3 regions of the Propionibacterium acidifaciens genome follow, and region 1 is predicted to be linked to each of the others. Evidence: predicted binding sites of a transcription regulator. Region 1 holds the regulator's gene; each other region holds the start of a gene.
The links. Region 1 encodes HrcA, which represses chaperone genes, less so after heat shock. Its sites were predicted from a motif close to TTGGCACTCGNNNNNNNCGAGTGCCAA; they were not measured.

Region 1 (10,227 bases):
TGAAGGACGGGCAGAGGACGATGTCGCCGAGCAGGCCCTGCGGGGGCTCCTCCTCGTCGTCGGGGACGCGCAGCTCATCCATGGGGAAGCTCATGACGTCGGTCGGGCCCTCCAGGTCCATGAACCGGCGGTGGTAGGCGGCCATGGTGTCCTCGTCGACGAGCAGGATCGACAGCTCGGCCTGCGGGTGGATGCGCAGCGCCCCGAGGGCGTAGCGCGCCAGCCGGACGAGCGCCTGGGTGTCGACCTGCTCGCCGGACTCGTTGTTGATGTCGATCACTGCTGCTCCTGGCGGCGCCCCGAACGGCGCGCATGGGTGGTGTCGTATCGGTCGTAGGCGGCGACGATGCGCCCGACGAGCCGGTGCCGGACGACGTCGTGGCTGGTCAGCCTGCAGAAGGCGATGTCCTCGATCCCGTCGAGGATGCCCTCGACCTGGCGCAGGCCGCTCGGGGCCCCGCCGGGCAGGTCGACCTGCGTGGTGTCGCCCGTGACGACGATCCTCGAGTTGAAGCCCAGCCGGGTCAGGAACATCTTCATCTGCTCGGGGCTCGTGTTCTGGGCCTCGTCGAGGACGATGAAGGCGTCGTTGAGCGTGCGGCCGCGCATGTAGGCCAGCGGGGCCACCTCGATGACGCCGCTCGTGATGAGCTTCGGCACCCGGTCGGGGTCGAGCATGTCGTGCAGGGCGTCGTGGAGGGGGCGCAGGTACGGGTCGATCTTGTCCGAGAGGGTGCCGGGCAGGAAGCCGAGCCGCTCCCCCGCCTCGATGGCCGGACGGGTCAGGATGAGGCGGTTGACCTGCTTGGACTGCAGCGCCTGGACGGCCTTCGCCATGGCCAGGTAGGTCTTGCCGGTGCCGGCGGGACCGACGCCGAAGGTGAGCGTGTGGGTGTCGATCGCGTCGACGTAGCGCTTCTGGTTGAGGGTCTTGGGCCGGATCGTCCGGCCCCGATTCGACAGGATGTTCTGGGTGAGGACCGCCGAGGGGTGCACCCGCGGGTCGTCCGACTCCATCGCGACGATGCGCTCGACGGCCTCGCCGGTCAGGCCCTGGCCGGTGCGAATGATGGTGATCATCTCGGTGAGCACCCGCCAGGCCAGCTCGACCGCGTCGGCGGGCCCGGTGAGGGTGATGCGGTTGCCGCGGACCATGACGTCCGCGTCGAGGCGCCCCTCGAGCAGGCGCAGGAACTCGTCGCGCGGACCGAGCAGGTTGACCATGTCGAGCGAGGCGGGCACGAGGATGGTGCGCACGCCTTGGTCGTCGGTGTCGTCGGCGCCATCGGCGCGCCGGATGTTCGTGCTGGTCAGAACGGGGCCTTTCACAAGAGAACGATCTCCCCCGAAGGGGCGGTGCCGGCCCCCATGCTACGCGGTGACCGCCCCCGGCGGACGTCCGCCGCACCCGGGCGACGCCGGACGCGGCGGGCGCAGGTCAGCCCTGCGCCACGACGACGACCGTGCCGTCGCGGCCCACGGTGTCGAGGTCGAGGTCCTTGGTCTCCCTCATGGTGACGAGCGAGGCCAGGGTGCACAGGGCCATGGCGATGAGGTAGAGACCGACGGCGCCCGGGCCGAAGCGGCCGGCGAGCCAGGCGGCGATGAACGGGGCCACCGAGGCGCCCAGGATCGAAGCCACGTTGTAGCTGATGGCCGAGCCGGTGTAGCGCACATTGGTCGGGAACAGCTCGGGCAGCAGGGCCGACTGGATGCCGAAGGTCAGGCCCATGAGGGCCATGCCGATGAGCATGAAGACGGTCATGCGGACGAGGTTGGCGTCGGAGCCGGTGCCGATCCTCTCGGGGCTCAGGAAGAAGCCGAAGCTGGCCCCGAAGAGCACGATGGCGGCGGTGACGATCGTGAGGAAGCGCTTGCGCCCCCAGCGGTCGCCGAGGATGCCCGAGATCGGGATGGTCACGGCGAACGCGCAGATCGTGATGAGCTGGACGACGAGGAAGTCGTGGTAGCCGATGCCGAGGAAGCCGGAGCCGACCTTGCCGATCGAGTAGGACAGGATCCACGTCGTCATGAGGTAGAAGAGCGTGTAGGTGGCGACCATGAGGAAGGTGCCGCGCACCAGTGGGCCCCAGGAGGTCCGGAAGACCTCGACGACCGGGGCCTTCACCACGTCGCCCCGCTGCTGGGCCCGCCGGAAACTCGGGGTCTCGTCCAGCGTGAAGCGCACCCACAGGCCGAGGACGACGATGACGGCCGAGAAGAGGAAGGGCAGGCGCCATCCCCAGGCGAGGAAGACGTGGTTGCTCGGGGCCGTCGTCGAGTCGTAGTCCATCGCCACGGTGAGCAGGAGGAAGAAGCCGTTGGCCAGCAGGAAGCCGATCGGGGCGCCCAGCTGGGGCCACATCGAGTCGAAGCCGCGCTTGCCGGGGCGGGAGTTCTCACCGGCCAGCAGCGAGGCGCCCGACCACTCGCCGCCGAGGCCCAGACCCTGGCAGAAGCGCATGAGGGCGAGGAATGCGGGGGCGGCGATGCCGACCGCCTCGTAGGTGGGCAGCAGGCCGATGAGGACGGTGGCGATGCCCATGGTCAGCAGCGAGGCGACGAGGGTGGCCTTGCGCCCGGCGCGGTCGCCGAAGTGGCCGAAGAGCACGGAGCCGACGGGACGCGCGACGAAGGCGACGCCGAAGGTGGCCAGCGAGGCCAGCAACGCGCCGGTGTCGGTCGCCGTCCTGAAGAACAGGAGCGGGAAGACCGAGATGGCCGCCGTCGCGTACGCGTAGAAGTCGTAGAACTCGATGGTCGTGCCGACCAACGAGGAGACGATGATGCGCCATGCGGAACTGCCGCCGGCAGGGGCTCCCCGGTCGGCGGTCATGGCGTCATTCGTGAGATCGGTTGCTGTTGACACGCCCTCCAGGATAAGTGTGTCTCACGAAACGAGACAGTTATTTCATCATTCGAGACGCATGCCGTGAGCGAACCACGCCCGTGCGGGGCGGACGGCGGACCGGGGGCGCGGGGCTCAGCCGTGGGCGGGGCGGGACCCCGCCGGCTCGTCGTCCTCGTCGCCGCGGCGGGCGAGGTCGTCCTCGTCGATGATGTGCATCGCGGCCTCCTCGGCGCTGGCGGCGCCCCCGGAGATGCCCACGTCGGAGGCGACCGCCTGGGACTCCGTGTCCGGGCCGTCGATACCGCCGCCCGCGGCCACGAGCCGTCCGGCCCGTGTCGAACCGACCTGGCGCTTCTCGCCGCCGGGGTTCCAGTCGGGGCCGGGCTCGCCGCTGGGCTCGGGCTCCTCCTGGGCGGCCCGCTGGTCGATGGTCTCCCCCTGCGCCATCTCCGCCGGGGTGTTCCCGAAGCGCTGGGCCGCGGACCAGTGGTCGGGGGCGACGAAGCCCTCGTCCAGGGGATCGGCGACCCCCCGGTCGATGAGCGAATCGGCCTGGGACAGCTGGGCCAGATCGCTGTTCTCCGCGCTCTCGCCGACGGGCAGCTCCTCGTTGATCTCACTCATGTCTCGATCCTGCCATGACAGGGCCGCCGATGGCGGCATTGCCGACGATGATCCCGAACGGATTCGCCCCGCCCGACGGGACGTCACGGCGAGGCGGCCCGCCCCCCGTTGGCGTTGTAGCGGCCGAGCCACTCGGCGCGGAAGTCCTCGAAGTCGCCGTCGGCCATGGAGCGGCGGATGCGGTCGACGAGCCGGACGGTGAAGCGCTCGTTGTGCACCGTCGCGAGGACCTTCCCGTTGATCTCGTGGGCCTTGAACAGGTGGTGCAGATAGGCGCGTGTGCAGTGCGTGCAGGTGTAGCAGTCGCAGCCGTCCTCGAGGGGGACGAAGGCGCGGCGGTTCGCGGCGGTGGTGACGTTGTAGCGCCCGTCCGCCGTGTAGATGGCGGCGTTGCGGGCCACGCGGCTGGGGTTGACGCAGTCGAAGGTGTCGGCGCCGGCCGCGCAGGCGGCGAAGAGGTCGTCGGGCTCGCTGATGCCGAGCAGGTGGCGGGGCCGGTCGTCGGGCAGCTCGTCGGCGCACCAGCCGACGATCTCGCCCAGGCGGGCCTTCTCGATGGCGCCGCCGATGCCGTAGCCGTCGAAGGGCAGACCGCCGTCGGACGAGCGCATCGCCGACAGCTCGCGGCAGGCCCTGCGGCGCAGGTCCTCGTACTGGGCGCCCTGGATGATGCCGAAGAGCGCCTGGTAGGGCCGGTGGCGGCGCGCCCCGGTCAGGCGCGCATGCTCGTCGAGGCAGCGCCGGGCCCAGCGCCGGGTGCGCTCGAGGGCCTCGACCTGGTAGCCGCGAGTGTTGAACAACGTCGTCAACTCGTCGAAGGCGAACATGATGTCGGCACCGAGGCGGTGCTGGACGCCCATGCTCACCTCGGGGGTGAAGCGGTGCGGGGAGCCGTCCAGGGGGCTCTTGAAGTCGACGCCGTCGTCGTCGACGCGGGCCCGGCGCTCATGCCCGGCGGCGATGACGTCGTCGTCCTGGAGGCCCGTGGTGTCCATGGCGAGGGTCTTCCGGAAGCCCGAGCCGAGGCTCATCACCTGGAAACCGCCGGAGTCGGTGAGGGTGGGCCCGGGCCAGCCCATGAAGCGGCCCAGGCCGCCCGCCGCGTCGACGATCCCCGGCCCGGGCTGGAGGTACAGGTGGAAGGCGTTGGCCAGCACGGCCTGGCCTCCGGCGGCCGCGACCTGCTCGGGCAGCATGGCCTTGACGGCCGCCTTCGTCCCGACGACGACGAACGCCGGGGTCCGGACCGTCCCGTGCGGCGTCGTGATCGTCCCCGTGCGCCCCAGGCCGTTGGGCAGCCGCGCGCCCGGGGTGAAGCCGAAGTCGTCCTGGGAGGTCATGGAGATGATTGTGGCAGAACCACCGCCGCGCCCGGTTCCCGTGAACGGGGTGCGGCCGCCCCGCGTGCACCGGCATCGGCGGAACCGGCGAGCTGGCACCCGGCCGCGGGCCGGAGCGCAGTAGTCTCGGCCCGTGCCGAAGCCCTTCCTAGCGACCGATCTCGAAGTCCTCACCATCACCCCCACGAGCGTGGTGATCAGCTGGATCACGCGATGCATCCGCCACGGCAGGCTCGTCCCCCAGCCCTACCGCACCGACGCGCGGGTCTGGCTGGCCCCGGCCGGCGCCCCGCTGCGGCTCGTCCACGAGGACAGTCGGCCGACCGCCTTCCACAAGGTGCGGATCGACGGTCTGGAGCCAGGGTGCGAGTACCACTTCCGCGCCATGTCCGGCGACCAGCAGCCCACGCCCGGCATGGCCATCACGAACCGTCGCCACAGCCCGGAGCGCACCCACCGCTTCATGACGCTCACCCCTCCGCCCGGGCACTACCTGGAGACGATCGCCCTGGCCAACGACTCGCACCTGGGCGAGAAGCGCCAGGGCATCGTCCTCGGGCCGCTGCCCACCTCGGTGAAGCCGGGACCGGGGCAGAAGAACTACGCGCAGGCGATGTTCACCGCCATGCTCGACGAGCTCGACTCGCGGCGGGGTCACCCCTTCCTCGTGCTCGGCGGCGACGTGACCTCCAAGGGCACGGCCGAGCAGACCGCCTGCGCCCGCGCCCTGCTGGACAGCTACGGCCGGCGCCACGAGTCCTGGCTGGCGGTGCGCGGCAACCATGACAGATCGCAGCACGACGGCACCGATCCCTTCGCCGAGCACTTCACCGACTACCAGGCGATGTGCACCACCACGACGGCCTCGGGGCTGCGCATCATCGGCCTGGACACCACCCGCGGCGGGGGCGGCGGCTGGATCACGCCGGCGCAGATGAGCGACTTCCGGTCCCTCCTGTCCGAGGACCACGACCGGCCCACCATCGTCACCGCCCACCACCCCGCGACCAACGATGCGGCCCTGACCTATCCGTCGGGGCCGCAGTTCATGCTGCGCATGCGCGACCGCATGGAGCTCCAGCTCGCCGAGCGGAAGGCCCGCGGGCTGTTCCTGCACCACGCCGGGCACACCCACCGGATGCGCCGCGGCCGCGCCGACGTGCAGGGGGCCAGCGCCGAGTACCTCGAGGTGGCGGCCTGCTCGTCCTACCCGGCCGGCTACGCCCTGCTCCATCTGTACGAGGGCGGCTACCTGGTGAACTTCTGGCGCATCGGCGGCGACGACGCAGCGGCCTGGCAGATGCGCAGCCGCTGGCAGTCGATGGGCCTGGGCCCCCTGTTCACGGTGGGCTCGACGAACGACCGCAACCACGTCGTCCTCAAGGACCTGTCCGGCCTGCGCCCCTCGGGCATGCCCGTACCGCCCGAACTGCGGGTGTGAGAACCCGACGGCCCCGCCCCGACGGCGAACACGACGCCAGGAGTCAACGACCCGCGAGGGCCCGCACCTGGGCGAGCGCGACGACGCCCGCCGTCGAGCTGCGCAGCACCGCGTCCGAGACGAGGACGGGTCGGGCACCGGCTGCGGTGAACGTCCCGAGCTCGTCGGGGGCGATGCCGCCCTCGGGCCCGATGACCACGACGACGCGGCCCGTGGACGGCACCGGCACCTCCGACAGCGGCTGCGCGGATCCCTCGTGGAGGACCAGGGGCAGGTCGGCGCCGGCGAGCAGCTCCGCGACGGAGCCGGTGCCGGCCGCCTCGAGCCGCGGGATGCGCAGACGGCGCGACTGCTTGGCGGCACGGGCGGCTGCGGCGCGCCACCTGGCGAGGCCCTTGTCAACCTTGCCGTCCCAGCGCACGACGCTGCGCGAGGCCTGCCAGGCGACGATGCGGCGGACCCCCAGCTCCGTCATGGCCTCGATGGCGATCTCGGAGCGGTCCCCCTTGGCCAGGCCCTGGACGGCGACGAGCTCCAGGGGCTCGGCGGGGGCCTCGAGCAGTTCGTCGACCGCGACTTCGAGCGAGGACCCCCCGACCGCCGTGACGCGGCCGCGCACGCCGCGGCCCTCGCCGTCGGCCAGCACGACGGACTCGCCGACGCGCAGGCGCCGCACGGCGGCGGCGTGACGGCCCTCGTCGCCCTCGAGGAGGATCGTGGCGCCGGGCCGGGCCGCGGCGACGTCCTCGGGACCGGCCCAGAAGAGCGGATCGGTCATCCGTTGAAGGCCTCGCGCAGCCGGTTGAAGAAGCCCCTGTCGGCGCCGGGCCGCACACCGACCCCGCCATCGCCCTCGCCGCGCAGCTCCGCGAGCCGGGCCAGCAGCTCGCGCTGCTCGTCGCTGAGCCGGGTCGGGGTCTCGACGACGACGGTGACGCCCAGTTCGCCGCGCCGGCCCTTGTCGCGGCCGCGCAGGGCCGGGACGCCGCGGCCCTTGACGACGAGCCGGGTGGCGGCCTGGGTTCCGGCCGGGATCGCGAGCTCGACCGTCGAGTCCTCAGGGGTGGCGCCCTCCAGCTCGGCCTCGAGCGTGGTGATCGGCACGGTGCAGCCGAGGGCGGCGGCCGTCATCGGGATGGTCAGGACCATCTCGAGATTGTCGCCGTCGCGCCGGAAGACCTCGTGCTCGGCCACGAGGACCTCGACGTACAGGTCGCCGGCCGGGCCGCCGCCGGTGCCGACCTCGCCCTGGCCGCGCAGGTGGATGCGGTTGCCGCTGCTCACCCCGGCGGGGATCTTCACCGAGATCTGGCGGCGGGTGCGCACCCTGCCCTGGCCGGAGCACTCCGGGCAGGGGCTCGGAATCGTCGAGCCGTAGCCGTTGCACGTCGGGCAGACGGTGGTGGAGCGGATGTCGCCGAGGAAGGAGCGCTGCACCTGCGTCACCGAGCCGGAGCCGTGGCACTGGACGCAGATGACCGGCTCGGAGCCGGCCGCCGAGCCCTTGCCGGAGCAGGTCGGGCAGACGACGTAGGTGTCGAGGTCGAGCTTGCTCGTCGTGCCGAACGCGGCCTCGGCCAGGCTGAGCCGCACGCGCAGCAGCTGGTCGGAGCCCTGGTGGACGCGCGAGCGAGGGCCGCGGCTCGAGGCGCCCCCGGCGCCGCCGAACATGGCGCCGAGCAGGTCGCCGACGTCGAAGCCGCCGGCGCCGGAGAAGCCGCCGAAACCGCCCATGCCGCCGAAGGGGTCGCCGTAGCCGGCACCGCCGGAGCCGCCGGCGCCGTTGCGCATGGGGTCGCCGCCGCGGTCGAAGACCGCCTTCTTCTGCGGATCGGAGAGCACCTCGTAGGCCTCGTTGACGGCCTTGAACTTCTCCTCGGCGTCCGGATCGTCCGTGACGTCCGGGTGCACCTGCATCGCCTTCTTCCGGTAGGCGCGCTTGATCTGCTCGGCGGTGGCGTCGCGGGGGACGCCGAGGACCTCGTAATAGTCAGTACTCATCGGTGGAGTTGATCAACCTTCTGTCAGGAACTGGCCGACATAGCGGGCGACGGCACGCACGATGGCCATCATGGACGGGTAGTCCATCCGGGTGGGACCGACGATACCCAGGTGCGCCGGCGAATCGGAGGGCCCGTAGCTGCTCGCCACGACGGAGGTCGTCCGGAGCGGGCCGTAGGGGTTCTCCTCGCCGATGCGCACGGCGACGTCACCGGGAAGGTCGGCGGCGGCGGCGCCGAGCAGCTTGAGCAGGACGACCTGCTCCTCGAGGGCCTCGAGCATCGGCTTGACGGTCGTGTCGAACTCGGCGCCGAGGCGCGACAGGTTCGGCACGCCGCCGACCGCGATCCGCGGGGCGGTGTCGGCCGCGAGCATGTCGTCGAGGGCGCCCAGGACATCGCCGGCGACCGACGGCAGGCCGCGCGGGTCGAGGCCGCGCAGCGCCTCGAGGGCCGTCGAGACGGTCCGGGCGCCCACCGCGGAGTTGATGCGCTCGCGCAGCAGGGCCAGGTCGTCCGCCGAGTGCTCGGGGACCAGCAGACTGCGCTGGTGGATGCTGCCGACCGAGGTGATGAGGATCACCATGACCGTCTGGGGGGCCAGGGTGACGAGCTCCACGTGGCGCACGCGCACGGAGCCGACGGCCGGGTACTGCACGAGGGCGACCTGGTGGGTGATCATGGCCAGCAGCCGCACGGTGCGCGTGACGATGTCGTCCAGGTCGACGGCCCCGTCGAGGAAGGTCGAGATGGCGCGGCGCTCGGCCGGCGACAGCGGCTTGACCTGCGCGATCCGGTCGACGAAGAGGCGGTAGCCCTTGTCGGTGGGGATGCGCCCGGCGCTCGTGTGCGGCTGGGTGAGGTAGCCCTCCTCCTCGAGGGCCGCCATGTCGTTGCGCACGGTGGCCGGCGAGACCTTCATGCGGTGGCGCTCGACGAGGGCCTTGGAGCCGACGGGCTCGCGGCTCGAGACGTAGTCGGTGACGACAGCCCTGAGCACGTCGAGCTTGCGATCGTCGATCACCGCTGCCCCCTCTGCTGGATCCGCCGTTCCCCGATCCGCCGACGCCGGCCGGGCCCTCGCGCGCCGGGCTCTGGCACTCTCGGCCATCGAGTGCCAGCATAGCGCGCCGCCCGCCGCCGTCGGGCGCCCGCACCGCCCCGGGACGGGTCAGGAGCGCAGGGTGTACGGCAGCCACAGGGCGCCGACGCGCCGGGCGGTGTCCAGGTCGCGGCTGCTGATGATCGGGGTCTCGGGGCCGCCGGGCGTCCACGGGGAGCCGTCGAGGTGGACGATGCCGCCGCCCATCTCGGTGAGCATGAGGCCGCCCGCCAGGTGGTCCCAGGGTCTGGGGCGGCGGTAGGCGACGAAGTCGAGCAGGCCGGTGACGACCTGCGGGTAGTCGACGCCGGCGCAGTGCGAGGACTCCCGGAGCGGGGCCAGGCGCCCGGCGGCGTCGAAGCCGCGCCACAGGCGCTGCCCGGTGGCGCCGGTCGGGCGCGGATGGGTGGGGCTCGGCGTGACGGGCGCGCCGTTGCGGGTGACTCCCCCGCCGACCGTCGCCTGGTAGCCGAGCCCGTGGCGGGGCTGCCAGATCCATCCGGCGACGGTCCGCGGCCCCCGCATCTCGGCGACCATGACGGCGAAGTCGTCGCTGCCGCGGACGAAGTTGCCGGTTCCGTCGACCGGATCGATGACGAAGCAGTGCTCGGCGGCGCCGATGGCGCCCATGAGGGACGGGTCGGCGTAGCAGCTTTCCTCGCCGACGACGACGGCGCCGGGGAAGGCCCGCCCGAGGAGCCGGATGAACTCCGCCTCGGCCTGGCGGTCGGCGACGGTGACGAAGTCGCCGGGCCCCTTCGTGCCCACGTCGCCGCTGCCGAGCGCGCGGAAGCGCGGCTCGATGATGCGGGCGCTGACGTCCTTGATCAGGTCCATCACGTCGTCGGGGTTCATGCCCTCTCCTGTCC
Region 2 (10,227 bases), 1.3 Mb from region 1:
AACCGGATCCTCTCCGCGTCCGAGGGCCGAACCGGCGTCAAGCCCCCTCGTCGAGAACGATGGGGCCCGTTTCCGACGGCCCTCTTCAGGTGTCAGCCGCCGTGCGGCAGCTCGAGGAACACTACCCCCGTCGACCTGGACGCGCAAATCGGGTGGCCCTGCGGCGACGGGACCGCCCGGCGGAGCGGCCGACGAAGGCGGTCGTGCCCCTTCTCCAGCGACCGGACGGGACCGATCGGACGGACACGCGCGCCACGACGGCGACTCGGACGGGGCCCGTCCGTTCTCGGCCGGAACCGGACGGTGCCCCACGAGGAACGGCCACGGCGGCATCCGGCGGGGCCCGAGGGGAACCGCGGAAGCGGGCGGCCCCGGGAGCGACGGTCCACGAACGGGCAGCGCCCCCGGAGTCCGAGCGAGCGGTCCGGTCGGGGCCCCGGGCCCCGACGAGCACGACCGCTCCCCGGCAACACACGGAGGGCCCGGGACGAGCGAGCGCGGCCCCGACGGAACGGGCCCCGACGAAGAGGATGAGAAGGGTGAGGGGCCGGCCTTCCGGCCGGCCCCTCACCCGGGACCATCGTCCGGGGCGCCGTCGCGGGCCCCGGACGAGGATCTCAGTACATGCCGCCCATGCCGTCGTCACCGGCCGGAGCAGCGGGCTTCGGCTCGGGCTTGATGGCGATGACGGCCTCGGTCGTCAGGAAGAGCCCCGCGATGGAGGCGGCGTTCTGGAGGGCGGAGCGCGTCACCTTGGCGGGATCGATGATACCGGCGGCGACCATGTCGACGTACTCGTCGGTGGCGGCGTCCAGGCCCTGACCCTTGGGCAGGCCCTTGACCTTCTCCGCCACGACGCCGCCCTCGAGGCCGGCGTTCACCGCGATCTGCTTCAGCGGGGCCTCGGCTGCGGTGAAGACGATCTGGGCGCCGATCATCTCGTCGCTCGTCAGGTCGGCGGGCAGCTCGGCAGCGGCGGCGCCCTGGATGAGGGCCACACCGCCACCGGGAAGGATGCCCTCCTCGACGGCGGCCTTGGCGTTGCGCACGGCGTCCTCGATGCGGTGCTTGAGCTCGGAGGCCTCGACCTCGGTGGCGGCGCCGACCTTGATGACGGCCACACCGCCGGCGAGCTTCGCCAAGCGCTCCTGGAGCTTCTCGCGGTCGTAGTCGGAGTCGGAGTTCTCGATCTCGGTGCGGATCTGCTTGATGCGGCCCTGGATCTGGTCCTTGTCACCGGCGCCGTCGACGATGGTCGTGGCGTCCTTCGTGACGGAGACCGAGCGGGCGCGCCCGAGCATCTCGATCGGCAGGGTGTCGAGCGAGAGGCCGACGGTGTCGGAGACGACCTGGCCGCCGGTGAGGGTGGCGATGTCGCCGAGCATGGCCTTGCGGCGGTCGCCGAAGGCCGGCGCCTTGACGGCGACGGACTTGAAGGTGCCGCGGATCTTGTTGACGACCAGCCCGGCGAGGGCCTCGCCGTCGACGTCCTCGGCGATCACCAGGAGCGGCTTGCCGGTCTGCTGGACCTTCTCGAGGATGGGCAGCAGGTCCTTCAGCGAGGAGACCTTCCCGTCGACGATGAGCACGTAAGGATCGTCCAGGACGGCCTCCATGCGCTCGGCGTCGGTGACGAAGTAGGGGCTGATGTAGCCCTTGTCGAAGTTCATGCCCTCGGTGAGCTCGAGCTCGAGGCCGAAGGTGTTGGAGTCCTCGACGGTGATGACGCCTTCCTTGCCGACCTTGTCCATGGCCTCGGCGATCTGGTCGCCGACGGCGGGATCACCGGCGGAGATGGAGGCGGTCTGGGCGATCTGGTCGCGCGTCTCGACGTCGATGGCCAGCTTGCTCAGCTCGGCGCTGATGGCCTCGGTGGCCTTCTCGATGCCCCGCTTGAGCTCGATCGGGTTGGCGCCGGCGGTGACGTTGCGCAGCCCCTCGCGGACCATGGCCTGGGCGATGACGGTGGCGGTGGTGGTGCCGTCGCCGGCGACGTCATCGGTCTTCTTGGCGACCTCCTTCACCAGCTCGGCGCCGATCTTCTCGTAGGGATCGGCGAGCTCGATCTCCTTGGCGATGGAGACGCCGTCGTTCGTGATCGTGGGAGCGCCCCAGGCCTTCTCGAGGACGACGTTGCGCCCCTTGGGGCCGAGCGTCACCTTGACCGCATCGGCCAGGGTGTCCATGCCCGACTCGAGGCCGCGACGGGCCTCGCTGTCGAATTCAATAAGCTTTGCCATGTTCGGTGGGAATCCTCCCGCGCCGGTCGCCCGGCGCTTCGTTGTCCGCGCCGGCGAGCCAGCGCTTCATTGTCAGTGTGAGGCGGATCGACGATGCCCGCGACGGACGGCTCTTGCGAGCCTCACCCCCGATCCCCGAGTGGCACTCAGCCACACCGAGTGCTAAGCACATTCTTAGCACTCGAACCCATGGAGTGCAAAAGTCTTTCATCACCGGGCTGAGCGGTTCCGGCTCAACCCGTGACGCCCCTCGGCGGCCAGTGCCGCGGGATGGACCGCGCGGGGTCGCGGACGCACCCGCCCACTGCCGCGAGGACGGGCGGGGCCGGGCGGGCCGACCCGCTTGGTCAGCGGGCCAGGCGGTGGGCCGAGCGCTCGCGGTGCCGCTGCTCACGCAGGCGGCGCAGGCGCTTGACGAGCAGGGGGTCGTGCTCGAGGGCCTCGGGGCGGTCGATGAGCGCGTTGAGGATCTGGTAGTAGCGCGCCGCCGACAGGTCGAAGCGGTCACGGATCTCCTGCTCCTTGGAGGAGCGGGCCGTCCACCAGGACTTCTCGAAGTCGAGGATGGCGGCATCGCGCCCGGACAGGACGCCCGACTCACTCTTCTCGTGCACCAGCTGGGACATGCCCCGATCCTATCCCATGGAATGACACCGATGTCATTCGTGGTCTGCCCGGGTAATGCCCTTGCCGAGCCCCGTTCCCATGGCGGCGGGCCCGGGTCCGTGACACGATGGATCCGATCGTGCCCGGCACGACGACCCCGGAGTCGGTCGGTCCGTGCGCACCACACCTATGCGGGAGAGAGTGAAGAGGACACCCATGCAACCACTGACGGGCACCGTGAAGAACTATGCCTGGGGCTCTCCCGACGCCATACCGGCCATCCTCGGCACCGAGGCCGACGGGACGCCGCAGGCCGAGTACTGGCTCGGCGCCCACCGGGGAGGGCCGGCGGCCATCGGCGGCACGACCCTGGACCGCCTCGTGATCTCCCGCCCCGGAATCCTCGGGGAGGCCGAGCAGCGCTTCGACGGGCAGTTCCCCTATCTCCTCAAGATCCTCGCAGCCGCCCAGCCTCTGAGTCTGCAGGCCCATCCCTCGGGCGACCAGGCCAGGACCGGCTTCGAGTCCGAGCAGGCCCGGGGCGTCCCCCTCGACGACCCCACGCGCACCTACAAGGACACCTGGCCCAAACCCGAGATGCTCGTCGCCCTCGGTCCCTTCGAGGCCCTGTGGGGCTTCCGCGACCCGCTGCGCACCGCCGAGCTCTTCGACGCGCTCGAACCGCGCGAGTCCCTCGAGCCGCTCATCGGCCCCCTGCGTCACAGGGGCGCCGAGGCCGGCCTGGCGGAAGTCTTCCTGGAGTGCCTGTGCCCCGACGAGGTGCACCGGGCGATGATCAACGGCGTGCTCAGCGCGGCGCTCGATCACGCCGAGGACCGCGACGAGGTGGGCGGGTTCGCGCGCCTGGCCCTCACCCTCGACGAGTTCTACCCCAGCGACCCGACGATCCTGGCGGCGCTCCTGCTCAACCACGTGCACCTGAGCAAGGGCCAGGGCCTGCACGTACCGGCCGGCGTCCTCCACGCGTACCTGAGCGGCACCGGGATCGAGATCATGGCGAGCTCCGACAACGTCGTGCGCGGCGGCCTGACGCCGAAGCACATCGACGTGGACGCGCTCGTCTCGCTGCTGCACTTCGCGCCGAGCGAGCCCGACATCATCACGCCCTCGCCCGTCGGGGCGGGCGTGTGCCACTACCCCACCGCCGAGCCCGAGTTCTCGCTGTGGCGCGTCGAGCTGGTGCCCGACCGTCCGGCGGTGCTGCCCGGCGACGGGCGCGCGCGGATCCTGCTCGTCATCGAGGGGCACGTCACGATCCTCGACGAGCAGGGCGCCGAGCTCGGCGGGATCAGGCAGGGCGAATCGGTCTTCTTCGAGGCCTCCGAGCGGGCCGTGCTGCGCGGCAACTGCCTGGCCTTCCTCGCCGCCTCCGGCGACCTCGGCTGAGCATCCGGCCGGCGTCGACTGGCCGTCCCCGCCCCCGGGACGGCACAATGGTCCTGCTCGTGCGGCGGCCCCGCTGTCGGCGCCGCCGCACGAGCACGCCGGGCCCGAGGGCCCGGCACCGCCTCCGTAGCTCAGCGGCCAGAGCATTCGCCTTGTAAGCGAAGGGTCGAGGGTTCGACTCCCTCCGGGGGCTCCCCCCTCCGGCCCCGCCATGACGTCCGGGCGCGCGGAACTCCCCGCGGCAAGGATGGGTCTGGTCCTCGTCGGCCAAGTGACGTCCGGGGCACGGATTCCCACTGTGGGCACTCGTGCCGTGGCCCGGTCGGATCGGTGACGCCCGGGGACGCGCGGACTCCCCGGCTTCCGAGCTCCCCGGCGCCGGCGCGTTCCAACGGGGCCGTCCTGGCGGACTCCCCCGCATCGAGCCGGCCCGCCGAAGACCAAGTGACCAGAGGAACCGGGAAGGGGCTCCCCCGCGCGCCCGAGCCGACCCCGGTCCGGTCGGCGGCCGCTGCCATAATGCATGGCAAAACTCTTGGCGAACGAGACACAGGGAGCCCTCATGTTCACCCGCATCGGCCTCGCCGTATCCCGGCACCCGGTGGTCGTCCTCGCCGTCTGGGCACTGCTCCTCACCGTCATGACCGGGCTCGCGTTCCAGGGTCTGGGCGCCGGCGGTCTCTTCGAGAGGCTGGCGAGCGCGGAGGCCACCACCCCGGACACCGACTCCCACGTCGTGTACTCGATGACCCGTACGGACGGGGAGGGCGGGGAGAGCATCACCGTCGTCGTGAGCGGGGTCGACGTGGCGGGCGACCCGGCGAGCGCCGCGGCGGCGGCCTCGGCGGTCCGCGGCGAACTGGCCGGCCTCGACGGCGTCGCATCCGTGACGGACGCCTTCACGATGCCCGACCCCACCTCCCAGCAGGCCCGGGCGCTGCTGTCCGCCGACGGCGACGGCTTCGTCGAGCTCGTCGAGCTCGACGAAGGGCTCGACGACCGCGCCTCGCAGACCGCCAACGACCGGGTGGCCGAGACCGCCCGCGACGCCTGCCTCGACGCGCTGCGCGCCCACGACGCCGGCGCGGACGCGCACGCCGTGTCGGCCACGCTGATCTCCGACTCCATCACCGGGCTCGTGGAGAAGGACCTGGTGCGCGGCGAGTCGGTGAGCCTGCCGGTGGCGCTCGTCCTGCTGGTGATCGTCTTCGGCGGCCTTCTGGCGGCGGGACTGCCGCTGATCGGGGCGATCGTCTCGATCCTGGTCGGCATGGGCGCGCTGTGGTGCCTCACCTTCGTCCTCGACATCAACTCGTTCACCCTCAACGTCATCTCGATCATCGGCCTGGCCCTGTCGATCGACTACGGCCTGCTGCTCGTGAGCCGCTACCGCGAGGAGATGGCCGCCCGGCTCGCCGGGGCCGAGCCGCCGCGGGGCGCCGTCATGGGCGGGCTCGTCCGGCAGGTCGTCGTGCGCACGGTCGCCACCGCGGGGCGCACCGTCTCGTTCTCGGCGCTCACCATCGCCTGCTCGATCGCCGGCCTGTTCGTCATGCGCTCCCCCGTGCTGAGGACGATCGCCGCCGGCGCGGTCGTCGTCACCCTGCTCGCCGTGACGTGCACACTCACGCTCGTGCCGGCCGTCATCACCCTGCTGGGCCGTCGGCTCGTGCGGCCCAGCGCGCTGAGCAGGGTACCGGGCGTGCGACGCGTGCTCGCCGCCGTGGGCGACTCCTCCTCGGACGACGGAGTCTTCAGCCGCCTGTCGCGCCGGGTCGTGGCGCACCCGTGGGCCGTCATGGTCGTCATCGTGGCGCTGCTGGCCCTCATGGCCACGCCCGTCGGCTCACTGCGCGTGCGCAGCAACTTCACCGAGTACATGCCCGCGAACTCCTCCGTGCGCACCGGCTACGACATCGTGCAGGACGACTACCCGGCGCTGGCCACCCCGACGATCAGCATCGTCGCCCAGACCGACACGACCGGAGCGGCCGGACTCGTCTCCGACATCCGGGCCATGGACGACGTCACCCATGTGACGGCCGCGCCGCTGCCCGGCCACGAGGACATGACGCTCATCAGCGTCCTCATGGACGTCGACGACCCGGTCGGCCAGCAGGCCGTCGACGCCGTCGACCGGATCCGCGCGATGACCGCCGACCACCCGTTCTGGGTGGGCGGGGCGGCGGCCCAGCAGACCGACTTCATCGACTCGATCGAGCAGGGGGCGCCCTGGGCGGCGCTCATCATCGTCGTGGCGGTCCTCGTCCTGCTGTTCTGCATGACCGGCTCGCTCGTCGTCCCCCTCAAGGCGCTCGTCATCAACGGCTTCTCCCTCGTCGCCTCGCTCGGCGCCACGGCCTGGCTCTTCGAGGGCGGGCACCTCGGACTGCCGAGGACCTCGGGACTTGAGACCTTCATCGTGGCCTGCCTGGCCGCCTTCGGCTTCGGCCTGGCGATGGACTACGAGGTCTTCCTGCTGGCCCGCATCAGCGAGTACTGGCGGGCCGGGTACGACAACGACGAGGCCGTGGCCCGCGGGCTGCAGCGCTCGGGCCGCATCATCACCTCGGCCGCCGCGATCATCATCGCCGTCTTCCTCGGCTTCGTCTCGGGCGAGATGATCGCCATCAAGCAGATCGGCGTGGGCCTGGCCATCATGGTCGCCGCCGATGCGACGCTCGTGCGGCTGCTGCTCGTGCCGGCGACGATGACCGTGCTCGGCCAGTGGAACTGGTGGGCGCCGAAACCGCTGGCCGGGCTGTACGCGTACCTCGGTCGGCAGGGGTGAGCGATCAGCCGGATGATCGGCGATGACCGGCCCTCCCGTCCCCCGGGAGGGCCGGTGACGGCCCGGCCGCCTCCGGGGCCCCGGAGCTCGCAAGGCCGAGATCAGGCGGGTCCACGTCGGCGCGGGGCCCGCGCCTGAGGGGCTCGTCAGGCCCTGCTCAGCGCCCGGCGAGCCGGCTGGCCCAGCGCCACAGGGCGCCCCCATTGCCCTCCTGCCCGGTCTGCACATAACTCAACGCATTCGGGTTGCGCAGCACGGACTCGACGTCACGGCGGCCGCGGTCCGAGCCGGCGATGAGCAGCCGGTCGCCGAGGGCCAGCTCGTGCTCGGGCCCGGGGCGGTCGATCGTCCGGTTGCCGCGGCGGGCCATGAGGACGACGGCCTCGCTGCGCCAGCCGCGCGAGCTCGGGTCGGTGAGCAGCTGGCCCACCGTGACCGGGCCCCCCTGCTTGAGCACCGCGCAGACCGCCTCGGCCCCGTTGCGGCGCAGCACGACGTCCCACAGCTCGGGGATGCGCCCACGTCCGTAACGGGCCAGACGGTCGCACAGCAGCTTGCACTCCTTCTCGGAGTACTGGCTGATGCGTCTGAGGTACTGACCGAGCAGGGGCGTCGTGATGCGAGCCAGGAACTCCTGGGCGACGATGTGGCTCGGCACCATGCACAGGTCATCGGTGAAGGTGTCGAACAGGGGCGCGTTGGCCGTCTGGTTCTGGCGCGTGACGACGAAGATCCCGGGGTTCAGGTCGCGCGCCGTGACGGCGATGGCGAGGTTCTTCGTGTCGGAGGCGTTGCCGGCGACGATGCCGTCGGCCTCCTTGACGCCGGCGGCCAGCAGGGACTCGGAGTCGATGCCGGAGCCCCGCACGTCCACGCCGCCCTCGTCGTAGTGGGCGACGTCGATGACCGTCACGTCGATCCCGGCGCCGCGCAGCTCGTCGACGACGGCGTGGCCGAAGCGCCCGAAGCCGCACATGATCCACTTGCCGCGCGGCGGCTGGTGGGGCTCGGGCATCGACTCCCCCTCCAAGCCGATGAGGGTCTCGCGCAGGCGGTAGCGCTCGGGGGCGGTGATCGCCGAGGCGAGCTGACGGGCGAAGCGCTGGAAGGGATTGACGACGAGGTCCCCGCCGAAGACCCCGATGTGGGTCTCGGCGTCCCGGTTGCGGATGCGGGCCAGGACGGCCACCCTGGGGGCGAGCAGCCGGGTCGTCACGGCGACGGCCTGGTTCTTCTCGTCGTCGTCGGTCAGCGCCATGACGCCGCGGCAGTGCGGCGAGACGAGCCCGGCGTTCGACAGCACCTGGGGCTGGGAGGCGTCGGCGGCGATGAGCGGCGGGTCCTGGTGGAACTCCTCGAGGCGCAGGCGTGCCAGGCGGTCCTCGTCCCGCTCGATGACGACGAAGCGCAGGTGCAGCCGGTCGAGGCCGTGGCAGACGAGCATGCCCGTCTCGCCGGCGCCGACGACGATGTAGAAGGGCTCGCGGATCGAGTAGATCTTGCGCGTACCCCGGGCCTGGCGCAGGGCGTTCTGGAAGGCGTCCTCCTGGAGCAGGGCGAGGATGTTCACCAGCGAATAGGACCATCCGATGACGGTCGCGTAGATCGTGCCCAGCATCCACATGCGCTGCGCGGTGGAGTAGGCCTGGGGGATCTCTCCGAGACCGATCGTCGTGCCCGTGAAGCTCACGACGTAGAAGGCGTTGAACATGCCCATCGGGTCGGCGGGCCCGCCCTGCGCGTCGACGCCGGGGATGAGGCTCAGCCCGAGGGTGCACACCGCATAGATGCCGATGAGCAGGAGCAGGGGGAAGCGCATCCTTCGCAGGATGAGGTAGAAGACGTCGGTGAGCGCCCCCTGGCGTCGCTGCCGGGTCGAGCTGGCGGGCATGGCGTGATCAGCGCCTGATCTGGATGATCTCGCTGATCATGAGGACGACCGAGACGAGGTTGGCCAGCAGGGCGCCTCCCGACATCGAGACGATGAGCGAGATGTGGGCGGGCGTCATCGTCGTCGCCACGACCTGGGTGGCCCACACCCAGATGACCGCGGCGACGGCCAGCTGCAGATCGGCCACGAGCGAGGTGGCCAGGTGGACCGCGCCCAGCTGGGTGCGGTCGCCGAACTTGAGGACGGTGGTGATGAGACTCACGACGAGCGCGGCCGCCAGCTCGTAGCCGTTGTGGAGGGCCGGATCGTCGATCCGGCCCAGGAAGAAGCCGAGGTTCAGTGCCGCGGCAAGGGTGACGAAGAAGCCGAAGACGACTTTTTCCAGGTTCATGGCACTCCCATCTGACGCTCTGGCACACACTATTACGAACGGCTCGGTGCGGGCGCCGGAACCCGCGCGGGACGGCGGCGCCGCGCGCCACAATGGGCCCATGGACATCCGGATCGTGCGCGCGGACATCACCACCGTCGCGGCCGACGCCATCGTCAACGCCGCGAACCCCTCGCTGCTGGGCGGCGGCGGGGTGGACGGGGCCATCCACCGGGCCGGCGGGCCCGCCGTGCTCGAGGCCTGCCGAGCGCTGCGGGCGACGAGCCTGCCCGACGGGCTGGCCCGCGGGCGGGCGGTCGCGACGACGGCCGGACGGCTGCCGGCGCGCTGGGTCATCCACACCGTCGGCCCCGTCTTCTCCCGCACGGAGGACCGTTCGGGGATCCTGGCCGACTGCTACCGCGCCGCCCTGGCGGTGGCCGACGAACTGGGGGCGCGCAGCGTCGCCTTCCCCCTCATCTCCGCCGGCGTCTACGGGTGGCCCCCGGACGACGCGGCGCGCATCGCGGTGCGGACGCTGGCCGCGACGCCGACGGAGGTGGACGAGGCGATCCTCGTCGCCTACGGCCGGCGGGCCCAGGAGGACTGCACGAGGGCGCTCGCCGAACTGAGGGACTGAGGACGCGGGAATCAGTTCCTGGCACCCTGGGCCCTCGCCCTGCGCCAAGAGCTCGTGAGGGCGGCGACGAGAACGACCACGACGAGCGCGATCGACACGTAGTTGGCGATCCTCGCGTAGCCGGCGAGCAGCGAGGTGATGGGCGCGCCCACCAGGTAGCCGATGGCGGTGAAGCCGAGCAGCCAGATGAAGCAGGCGGCGCAGTCCATGGCGACGAAGCGGCGGACGCTCATCCGGTTGGCGCCGGCCAGGACGAAGACGACGGCCATGAGGGGCAGCGGA
Region 3 (10,227 bases), 850 kb from region 1:
CCTGGCCATGGCGATGGGCTTCGGCACCGCCACCGCCGTCGTCGCGCTGAGCATCTACGCCTTCCTCCCGGTGCTCCAGAACACCATCACGGGCCTCCAGGGCGTCGACCGCGGCCTCATCGAGGCCGGGCGCGGCATGGGCATCTCGGCGGTGGGCGTGCTCATGCGCATCGAGCTGCCCCTGGCCGCGAAGGTCATCATGGCCGGCGTGCGCACGGCGCTCGTCCTGCTCGTGGGCACGGCCAGCTTCGCCACCTTCATCAACGCCGGCGGGCTGGGCGCCCTCATCCAGACGGGGATCACCCTGTTCCGCTTCCGAATCCTCGTCTCCGGCGCCATCCTCGTGGCCCTCCTGGCGCTCCTCGTGGAGTGGGCCGGGCAGGTGCTGCAACTGATCGTCGAGCCGAAGGGACTGTGAGATGACCCGAGCCGTTCCCCGAATCCGCCGTCTCGTCGTCCTGCCGGCCCTGGCCCTGTGCCTCCTGCTCGCCTCGTGCGGGCTCGGCACCTCCGGCGGTTTCACGCGCTCCGGCCATCTCGCCGGCGATCTGGCCGACATCGACCTGAGCGGGACGAGCATCTCCGTGGGCTCCAAGAGCTTCACCGAGCAGCTCGTGCTCGGCAAGATCGCCGTCATCCTCCTCGAGTCGGCCGGGGCCGACGTGTCCGATCTCACCGGCATCCCCGGCTCCTCGTCGACCCGGCAGGCGCTCCTGAGCGATCAGATACAGATGATGTGGGAGTACAACGGCACGGGTTGGATCAGCTACCTCGGCCACTCCGATCCCATCGCCGACCCGCAGGCCCAGTACGAGGCCGTCCGCGACGAGGACGCCAGGCTCAACAACCTCGTCTGGCTGTCCCCGGTGCCCGCGAACAACACGTACGGCTTCGCCATGAACGCGAGCACCGCGCAGCGTCTGGGCGTCACGAAGTTCTCCGAGCTGACCTCCCTCGATCCCTCCGAGCTGACCTTCTGCCTCGAGAGCGAGTTCGCCAACCGCAACGACGGCTTCGAGCCGATGGCCCGGCGCTACGGCCTCGACCCCGGCTCGACGCAGCGCATGGTCATGGACACCGGCGCCATCTACTCGGCCACGGCCGAGGGGGTGTGCAACTTCGGCGAGATCTTCACCACCGACGGGCGCATCCAGGCGCTCGACCTGACGGTTCTCGCCGACGACCTGCACTTCCTGCCGAACTACAACGCCTCACCCGTGCTGCCCCGTGAGGTCTACGACCGGAACCCGGCCGCCTACGACGAGCTGTTCGGCGCCGTCTCCCCCCTGCTCACCGACCAGGAGCTCATCGCCATGAACGCCCAGGTCGACGTGGACGGCCGTGAGCCGGCCGACGTGGCCCGCGACTGGCTCATCGGCAAGGGCATCATCACCGACGGCTGATGTGTGGGTGTTCTCTGTCGGGCCTCCCATGCATGCCGGCATCCCCGGGCCCGGTCCCGGAGACGATCCACGAATCCGCACTGCGGGGCCCTGGCCCATCAAGACCCGGAAACCCGCCACCCCCGCAGAGCCCGAGCGCCATCGGTGGCGCCCCGTGCTCCGACCCGGAGCCCTGGCACTCGGCTTGATCGAGTGCTAAAGCGGGTATAACTTGGTCCTTGGCGCTCCCGGTAGGGGAGTGCCAGTCCAGGGGATGGCACCGCGACGACGTCCCGCTGGTCGACACAGCCGAGAAACCCGCGCCGAAAGGCGCTGACTAGTGAGAAAGGGGTTTGACGTGGCCACCACGATCAAGCCGCTCGAGGACCGCGTCCTCGTTCTGCCTCTGGAAGCCGAGACCACCACCGCTTCGGGCCTGGTGATCCCCGACACCGCCAAGGAGAAGCCGCAGGAGGGCAGGGTCATCGCCGCCGGCCCCGGCCGCGTGGACGACAAGGGCGTCCGCGTCCCCATGGACGTCTCCGAGGGCGACGTCGTCGTCTTCAGCAAGTACGGCGGCACCGAGGTCAAGTACAACGGCGAGGACTACCTCCTGCTCAACGCCCGCGACATCCTCGCGGTCGTCGAGAAGTAAGGCGGGCCGGTACTCATGGCTAAGCAGCTCCAGTTCGACGAGGAGGCCCGCCGCTCCCTCGAGCGCGGCGTCGACGTCCTCGCCAACACCGTCAAGGTGACGCTCGGCCCCAAGGGCCGTTACGTCGTCCTCGACAAGTCGTGGGGCGCCCCCACGATCACCAACGACGGCGTGACCGTCGCCAAGGAGGTCGAGCTCGACGACCCCTACGAGAACCTCGGCGCCCAGCTCGCCAAGGAGGTCGCGACCAAGACCAACGACATCGCCGGCGACGGCACCACCACCGCCACCGTGCTCGCCCAGGCCATGGTCCACGAGGGTCTGCGCGCCGTGGCCTCCGGCACCAACCCGGTCGGCCTCAAGCGCGGCATCGAGAAGGCCGTCGCGGCGATCACCGAGTCGCTGCGGGGGGCGGCCCGCGAGGTTCAGACCACCGCTGACATGGCGAATGTCGCCACCATCAGCTCCCGCGAGGAGGAGATCGGCCGGATCATCGCCGACGCCTTCGACAAGGTGGGCAAGGACGGCGTCATCACCGTCGAGGAGTCCCAGACCCTCGGCACCGAGCTCGAGTTCACCGAGGGCATGCAGTTCGACAAGGGCTACATCTCCCCGTACTTCGTCACCGACCAGGATCGCATGGAGGCTGTCCTCGACAACCCCTACATCCTCATCAACGACGGCAAGATCTCCTCGATGAACGACCTGCTGCCGCTGCTCGAGAAGGTCATCGCGGCGAAGGGCCAGCTCGTCGTCATCGCCGAGGACGTCGACGGTGAGGCGCTGTCGACCCTCGTGGTGAACAAGATCCGCGGCACCTTCACCTCCGTGGCCGTCAAGGCCCCGGCCTTCGGTGACCGCCGCAAGGCGATCCTCGAGGACATCGCGATCCTCACCGGCGGCCAGGTCGTCTCCGAGACCGTCGGCCTCAAGCTCAACGAGGTCGGCCTCGAAGTCCTCGGCCGCGCCCGCCGCGTCGTCGTGACGAAGGACGCGACGACCATCGTTGAGGGCGGCGGCGACGCCTCTGCCGTCGAGGCCCGCGTCAAGCAGCTGCACGCCGAGATCGAGCGCACCGACTCCGACTGGGATCGCGAGAAGCTCAACGAGCGCGTCGCGAAGCTGGCCGGCGGTGTCTGCGTCATCCAGGTCGGTGCGGCCACCGAGGTGGAGCTCAACGAGAAGAAGCACCGCATCGAGGACGCCGTGTCCGCCACGCGCGCCGCGATCGAGGAGGGCATCGTCGCCGGCGGCGGCGCCGCCTTCATCCACGCCGCCTCGTCCGTCGACGGCCTCGGCTTGGCCGGCGACGAGAAGGTCGGCGCCCAGATCGTCCAGAGGGCGGTCGTCGAGCCGACCCGCTGGATCGCCGAGAACGGCGGCGAGCAGGGCTACGTCATCGTCTCGCGGATCGCCGACATGGCCGCCAACGAGGGCTACAACGCCCGGACCGGCGAGTACGGCAACCTCATCGACCAGGGCGTCATCGACCCGGTGAAGGTCACGCGCTCGGCCCTGGCCAACGCCGCCTCCATCGCCGGCCTGCTGCTCACCACCGAGACCCTCGTGGTGAACAAGCCCGACGAGGACGACGACGACAAGAAGTGAGCCGCTGAGCCCACGCACCGCAGAGGGCGGTCGGACACCGGTCCGGCCGCCCTCGCGCGTCCCGGCCCGAAGCCGCGAGCCCGACGGGAGGACCGCGCGAGGGCGCGGGGCGGTCCGCCCGCCCGGCGCCGGACTCACTAGACTTGGTCCCACCGTCGAGCGAGGAGAGGTCGAGCGAGGAGAGGGTGTCACATGGCACGGGAGACGGCGAGCAGCAGGCTCGAGGCGGAGCGGGAGACCGGTGAGATCGCGCCCTTGGCGCTGACCTTCGACGACGTCCTCCTCATCCCGCGCGAGACTGACGTGATCCCCTCCGAGGTCAGCACCAGCTCGCGCGTCACCAGGCGCATCACCCTCAACGTGCCGCTCATCTCCGCCGCTATGGACACCGTCACGGAGTCCGCCATGGCCATCGCCATGGCCCGCGAGGGCGGTCTGGGCATCATCCACCGCAATCTGTCCGTCGAGGACCAGGCCGCCATGGTCGACCGGGTGAAGCGCTCCGAGGCAGGCATGGTCGTCGAGCCCATCACCATCGGTCCCGACATGAGCCTCGCCGACGTCGACGCGCTGTGCGCCACCTTCCACATCAGCGGCGTCCCCGTCGTCGCCGAGGACATGACGCTGCTCGGCATCATCACGAACCGCGACATGCGCTTCGAGACCGACTCGGCCCGCCCGGTGCGCGAGGTGATGACGCCCATGCCGCTCGTCACGGCGCCCGAGGGCATCGCCTCCGACGACGCGCTGGCCCTGCTGGCCCGCAACAAGATCGAGAAACTGCCGCTCATCGACGACGCCGGCCGGCTCAAGGGCCTCATCACGCTCAAGGACTTCGTGAAGTCCGACCAGTTCCCGCTGGCGAGCAAGGACCCGCAGGGCCGCCTGCGGGTCGGCGCCTCGATCGGCTTCTACGGCGACGCCTTCCAGCGCGCCATGGCGCTCGTCGAGGAGGGCGTCGACGTCCTCGTCGTCGACACCGCGCACGGCCACTCCAGGGCCGAGATGGACATGATCGCCCGCCTCAAGGCCGAGCCGGCCGCGAAGGACGTCGACGTCGTCGGCGGCAACGTCGCCACCTTCGAGGCCGCCGGGGCCCTGTGCGAGGCCGGCGCGGACGCCGTCAAGGTCGGGGTCGGCCCCGGCTCGATCTGCACGACCCGCGTCGTCGCCGGTGTCGGCGTCCCCCAGGTCACGGCCATCGCCGAGGCCGCCTGCGCCTGCCGGCCCTTCGGCGTCCCGGTCATCGGCGACGGCGGCCTGCAGTACTCCGGCGACGTCGCCAAGGCCATCGTGGCGGGCGCGGACACGGTCATGCTCGGCTCCCTGCTCGCAGGCTGCGACGAGAGCCCCGGCGAGCTCGTCTTCATCAACGGCAAGCAGTTCAAGGAGTACCGCGGCATGGGCTCCCTCGGCGCCATGGCCACCCGCGGCCGCAGGATGAGCTACTCGAAGGACCGCTACTTCCAGGCCGACGTCACGAGCAACGACAAGATCGTCCCCGAGGGCATCGAGGGCCAGGTGCCCTACCGCGGCCCTCTGGGAGCCGTCGTCTACCAGCTCATCGGGGGGGTGCACCAGGCCATGTTCTACTCGGGCGCCCGCACGATCGACCAGCTCCAGGAGCGGGGACGCTTCGTGCGCATCACCTCGGCCGGCCTGCGCGAGAGCCACCCGCACGACATCCAGATGACCGTCGAGGCCCCGAACTACTCCTCGCACGACTGAGACGGGCACCCCGGGGTCGGCCCCTGAGAGGGGCAGTGGCGGGGCGGACGGACGACGGGCTGCCCGGGACGATCGTCTCGCGGACGGAGCACGATGCCGACCAGGTGGTTCGTTGTCATTCGGCGGAGATCGCGGCGCCGGTCGGTTGTCGCCGCATGGCGTCGGGCCATGTCCGCATGACGTCCGGCGGGATGGCGCCCGTGCTGCGGCCGCGGCTGACCCCGGTCGGGACGACGCCCGGTGCCGGGGTGCCTCTGCTCCCCGCGGTGGGGGGTCGGTCCGCAGTCCCATGGAACTCGGGCCACAGGCCCTCTGCTCCCCGCGGAGGGGGGTCGGCTGGGCCGCGAACCCGTACTCGTAGGCGGGCAACGACCCGGTCGGCATGTCCGGCCCGATCGGGCTGCGCTCGTTGAGCGACGCGCTCAGCTTGAGACTCATCCCGAGGAACGCAGAAGGCGATACGGCCCCACCCCGCGATCGGGATGCTCACCCCCATCGAGCACGAGCGCGCCCACAAGACACCGAGCATGGCCTCGAGGTCATCAAGGGCGGCAACCAGCCCCTACCCCAGACCACCGCAACCGGACGGACGAGCCCCCGCAAAACCCAAGGCTTGACACGGGGCCCGGACGAGCTCGCGCCCGCAGGACTCCGCTCAGGGCCTCGGCGACGACTGCCATTCGCCTCGGCGGATCTGCGGGAGCCGTCCGCGCGGCATCCGGACGACCGCCGTCCCGAACCGCTCCTCGCGCGAGCACGGGCTCGGTTCGCGACGGCCCCACGACGGGAGGGGCGCCCCACCGCAGGGGCGCCCCCGTCGCTCGCGGATCAGTCCGCCGCGGCTGCCGGCGTCTTGACGACGGCCGGCCGGCCCGCGAAGCGGAGCCGCCAGACGACGGCCAGGGCGATGAACCACAACGGCGTCAGGACCAGGGCGACGCGCGTCTCCTCGTCGAGCGCCAGGATCGCGATCATGCCGAGGAAGAACACCAACACGACCCACGGCATGAAGACGGCGCCCGGCACCCTGAAGGAGGCCTGCGCGTGAGCCTGCGGGAACTTCCTGCGGTACATGATGTAGGCCACCATGATGAGCGACCAGATGAACAGCACGAGGATCGACGACACGCTCGAGATGAGCTGGAAGGCCCGCATCACCGTACCGCCGATCTTCAGCACCGGGAAGGCGATGAAGACGAGCGCCCCGGACAGCACCAGCGCGTTGGCCGGCACGTGCCGACCCGACAGCCTGGCGAACCGTTTCGAGGCGTAGCCCGTGTCGGCCAGACCGTAGAGCATCCGCGAGGTGGAGAAGATCCCCGAGTTCGAACTGGACGACGCCGAGGTCAGCACCACGAAATTCATGACACTGGCCGCCGCCACCAGACCGGCGAGGTTGAACACGTTGACGAAGGGGCTCATCTCGGGACTCACCCTGTCCCAGGGCGTGACCGCCATGATGGCGGCCAGCGCCAGGACGTAGAAGATGATGATGCGCACCGGGATGGCGTTGATCGCCTTCGGCAGTGTCTTGTGCGGGTCGGCCGTCTCCGCCGCCGCCGTGCCGATCAACTCGGTTCCGATGAACGAGAAGATCGCCAGCTGGAACGCCGCCAGGAAACCGGTCAGGCCGGTCGGGAAGACGCCCCCGTGACTCCACAGGTAGGTGACCGAGGCCACTGTGCCGTCCGGCGAGGTGAACCCGGTCGTCACCATGTACGCGCCGACCAGGATCAGCGCGATGATCGCGATGATCTTGATGAGCGCGAACCAGAACTCGAGCTCTCCGAACAGCTTCACCGTCAGAAGGTTCGAGCCCAGCAGCGCCAGCAGCAGCGCCGCCGTGCAGATCATCGAGACGTTCAGGTTCCCGATCCAGAAGTCGAAGTAACCGATGATGGCGATCATCTCGGCCGCGGCGGTGACGACCCACAGGACCCAGTAGGTCCAGCCGGTGAAGAAACCGGCCCATGGGCCGATCATCTCCCGCGAGAAGTCCTGGAACGACTTGAAGCGCAGGTCGTGCAGGAACATCTCGCCCATGGCCCGCATCACGAAGAAGAGCATGAGCCCGATGATGAGGTAGGCCAGCAGCAGGGAGGGCCCGGCAAGGCTGATGGCCTTGCCGGATCCCATGAACAGACCGGTGCCGATGGCCCCGCCGATGGCGATGAGTTGGATGTGACGGTTCGAGAGCTCCCTGTTGAGCGCTCTGACGTCCCCGCCGGGTCTCGCGGCGGGGACGTCCGGGGACGGGGGCGCCGTCTCGTTGCCTGTCATGAGGCCCTCCTGAGGGTCAGACCAGAACGGATTCCAGGGGCGTGGTCTCCATGCCGAGGGCCTCACCCACACCGGCGAAGACTAGCCTGCCCGCGTGCGCGTTGAGCCCCAGGGCCAGGGCGTGGTCGTCCCTCAGCGCCTGCTTCCAGCCCTTGTCGGCGAGCTGGATCGCAAAGGGGAGGGTGGCGTTCGCCAGAGCCTGGGTGGAGGTGTTCGGGACGGCGCCGGGCATGTTGGCGACGCAGTAGAACACCGAGTCGTGCACCGGGAAGGTGGGATCGGCGTGCGTCGTCGGGCGGCTGTCCTCGAAGCAGCCGCCCTGGTCGATGGCGACGTCCACGAGGACCGAGCCGGGCTTCATGGCGGCGACCATGTCGTCGGTGACGAGCTTGGGCGTCTTGGCGCCGGGGATGAGGACGGTGCCGATGACCAAGTCGGCGGTGAGCACCTGCTCGCGAACCGCCAGCGCGGTGCTAGCCAGCCCCTGGATGCGGTTGTCGAAGTCCCAGATGATGCGGTGGAGCTTGCGCAGGTCGACGTCGAGGATCGTGACGTCGGCGCCCATGCCGAGCGCGATCCGTGCCGCGTTCTGACCGGCCGTGCCGGCGCCGAGGACGACGACCTTGGCCTTCTGGACGCCGCCGACGCAGCCGAAGAGGACGCCTCGTCCGCCTGCCGCCTTCATGAGATGAGCCGCACCGACCTGCGGGGCCAGGCAGCCGGCGACCTCTGACATCGGCGACAGCAGCGGCAGCGAGCCGTCGTCGCGCTGGACGGTCTCGTAGGCGATGGCGGTGGTGCCCGCACCGAGCAGGGCCTCGGTCTGCGGGCGGTCGGCGGCCAGGTGCAGATAGGTGAACAGCACCTGGTCGGAGGTCAGGAAGCGGTACTCGCTCTCGATCGGTTCCTTCACCTTGAGCACCATCTCGCCGGCGGCCCATGTCGCCTCGGCGCCCTCGACGATCCGCGCGCCCTGGGCGGTGAACTCCTCGTCCGTGAAGGACGAGCCCGCCCCGGCGCCGGCCTGGACGTAGACCTCGTGTCCGCGGCGGGTCAACTCGTGCACTCCGACGGGCGTGATGGCGATGCGGAACTCGTTGTTCTTGATCTCGGTGGGGACGGCGATGCGCATGGTCTGCTCCTCGGTGAGTTGGCTACGAGAATTGCCACTGACACGATAGGTTCGGCGGGCCTGTGGTGGGAAGACCGCCACGACGGAGACCCCAGCGCGGTGCGGGCGCTCCTGCGCGTTCGTGCAGGATCGTCCGGAACGGTGAGTGGGGGATCGCGCGGGCGAATAACCTTGCCTCTTCGCCCATTCGGCGCCCACGTGGTCCCCCGGACGGCCCGACCGGGGCCCGGGCCGGTAGATTTGTCCTCGCAGACCGCGATCGGAGGACTATGTACGACATCGGACGCAGCAAGCGCGCGCCGAAGGCTTTCTCGCTGGACGACGTGGCGATCGTTCCCTCGAGGCGTACGCGGGACCCCGAGCTGGTGGACCTCTCGTGGAAGATCGATGCCGTCGAGTTCGACTTCCCGCTCGTGGCCGGCCCCATGGACTCCGTCATGAGCCCCGCCACCGCCGTCGCCTTCGGCCGGCTGGGCGGCCTCGGCGCGCTCAACCTCGAAGGCCTGTGGGCCCGCTACGAGGACCCCGAGCCGCTCTTCGCCGAGCTCGCCGCCATCACCGACGAGGTCGAGGCGACGCGGCGCATGCAGCAGATCTATGCGGAGCCGATCAAGGCCGAGCTCATCACGACCCGGCTCGACGAGATCCGCGCCGCCGGCGTGCCGGTCGCCGGCGCCCTGTCGCCCCAGCGCGCCGCCGAGTTCGCCTCGGTCGTCGAGAGCGCCGGCGTCGACTTCTTCATCATCCGCGGTACGACCGTCTCGGCCGAGCACGTGAGCGAGCAGGGCGAGCCCCTCGATCTCAAGGAGTTCATCTACGACCTCGACGTGCCCGTCATCGTCGGCGGCTGCGCCAGCTACCAGACCGCCCTCCACCTCATGCGCACCGGTGCGGCCGGCGTCCTCGTCGGTTTCGGCGGCGCCGCCACGAGCACGACGCGTCAGGTGCTCGGCATCGAGGTGCCGATGGCCTCGGCCATCGCCGACGTCGCCGAGGCGCGCCGTGACTACCTCGACGAGTCGGGCGGTCGCTACGTCCACATCATCGCCGACGGCGCCATGGGCACCTCCGGCCACATCGTCAAGGCGATCGCCTCCGGCGCCGACGCTGCCATGATCGGTGGCCCGCTGGCCCGCGCCGTCGAGGCCCCGGGCAAGGGCTGGCACTGGGGCGCCGAGGCCTGGCACGCCACGCTGCCCCGCGGGCGGCGCGTCCGCTACGACTCGGTCGGCTCCCTCGAGGAGGTGCTCCTCGGGCCGAGCACCGTCACCGACGGCACGATGAACCTCGTCGGCGCCCTGCGGCGGGCCTTGGCGACCACCGGCTACCAGGACCTCAAGGAGTTCCAGCGCATCGACCTGGTCATCCGCTGACCCGGCCACCCGCCGGGCCCCTCCTCGGCGGCCGGGACGGGCCGCCCCCGTGCCATTCACTAGGCTCGT

Region 2: groL (chaperonin GroEL) is a predicted target of HrcA. The motif match lies at 2,380-2,406, and genes of this name have one in related genera.
Region 3: groES (co-chaperone GroES) is a predicted target of HrcA. The motif match lies at 1,576-1,602, and genes of this name have one in related genera.

The regions. Positions count from the first base shown of each region.
Region 1 covers NZ_CP033719.1:2,779,581-2,789,807, reverse strand. Annotated here, with positions in the region: gene ybeY (rRNA maturation RNase YbeY) at 1-280, opposite strand, end outside; gene EGX94_RS11925 (PhoH family protein) at 277-1,224, opposite strand; gene EGX94_RS11920 (MFS transporter) at 1,439-2,869, opposite strand; gene EGX94_RS11915 (DUF5709 domain-containing protein) at 2,984-3,475, opposite strand; gene tgt (tRNA guanosine(34) transglycosylase Tgt) at 3,559-4,815, opposite strand; gene EGX94_RS11905 (metallophosphoesterase) at 4,949-6,256, shown strand; gene EGX94_RS11900 (16S rRNA (uracil(1498)-N(3))-methyltransferase) at 6,300-7,034, opposite strand; gene dnaJ (molecular chaperone DnaJ) at 7,031-8,257, opposite strand; gene hrcA (heat-inducible transcriptional repressor HrcA) at 8,270-9,280, opposite strand; gene EGX94_RS11885 (inositol monophosphatase family protein) at 9,428-10,213, opposite strand.
Region 2 covers NZ_CP033719.1:988,897-999,123, forward strand. Annotated here, with positions in the region: gene groL (chaperonin GroEL) at 618-2,240, opposite strand; gene EGX94_RS04265 (DUF3263 domain-containing protein) at 2,588-2,866, opposite strand; gene manA (mannose-6-phosphate isomerase, class I) at 3,063-4,253, shown strand; tRNA gene EGX94_RS04275 (tRNA-Thr) at 4,374-4,446, shown strand; gene EGX94_RS04280 (MMPL family transporter) at 4,789-7,044, shown strand; gene EGX94_RS04285 (potassium channel family protein) at 7,202-8,935, opposite strand; gene EGX94_RS04290 (DUF6394 family protein) at 8,943-9,326, opposite strand; gene EGX94_RS04295 (O-acetyl-ADP-ribose deacetylase) at 9,427-9,945, shown strand; gene EGX94_RS04300 (DedA family protein) at 9,957-10,227, opposite strand, start outside.
Region 3 covers NZ_CP033719.1:557,527-567,753, reverse strand. Annotated here, with positions in the region: gene EGX94_RS02480 (ABC transporter permease) at 1-418, shown strand, start outside; gene EGX94_RS02475 (glycine betaine ABC transporter substrate-binding protein) at 420-1,403, shown strand; gene groES (co-chaperone GroES) at 1,741-2,037, shown strand; gene groL (chaperonin GroEL) at 2,053-3,645, shown strand; gene guaB (IMP dehydrogenase) at 3,838-5,373, shown strand; gene EGX94_RS02455 (amino acid permease) at 6,202-7,653, opposite strand; gene ald (alanine dehydrogenase) at 7,670-8,785, opposite strand; gene EGX94_RS02445 (GuaB3 family IMP dehydrogenase-related protein) at 9,055-10,158, shown strand.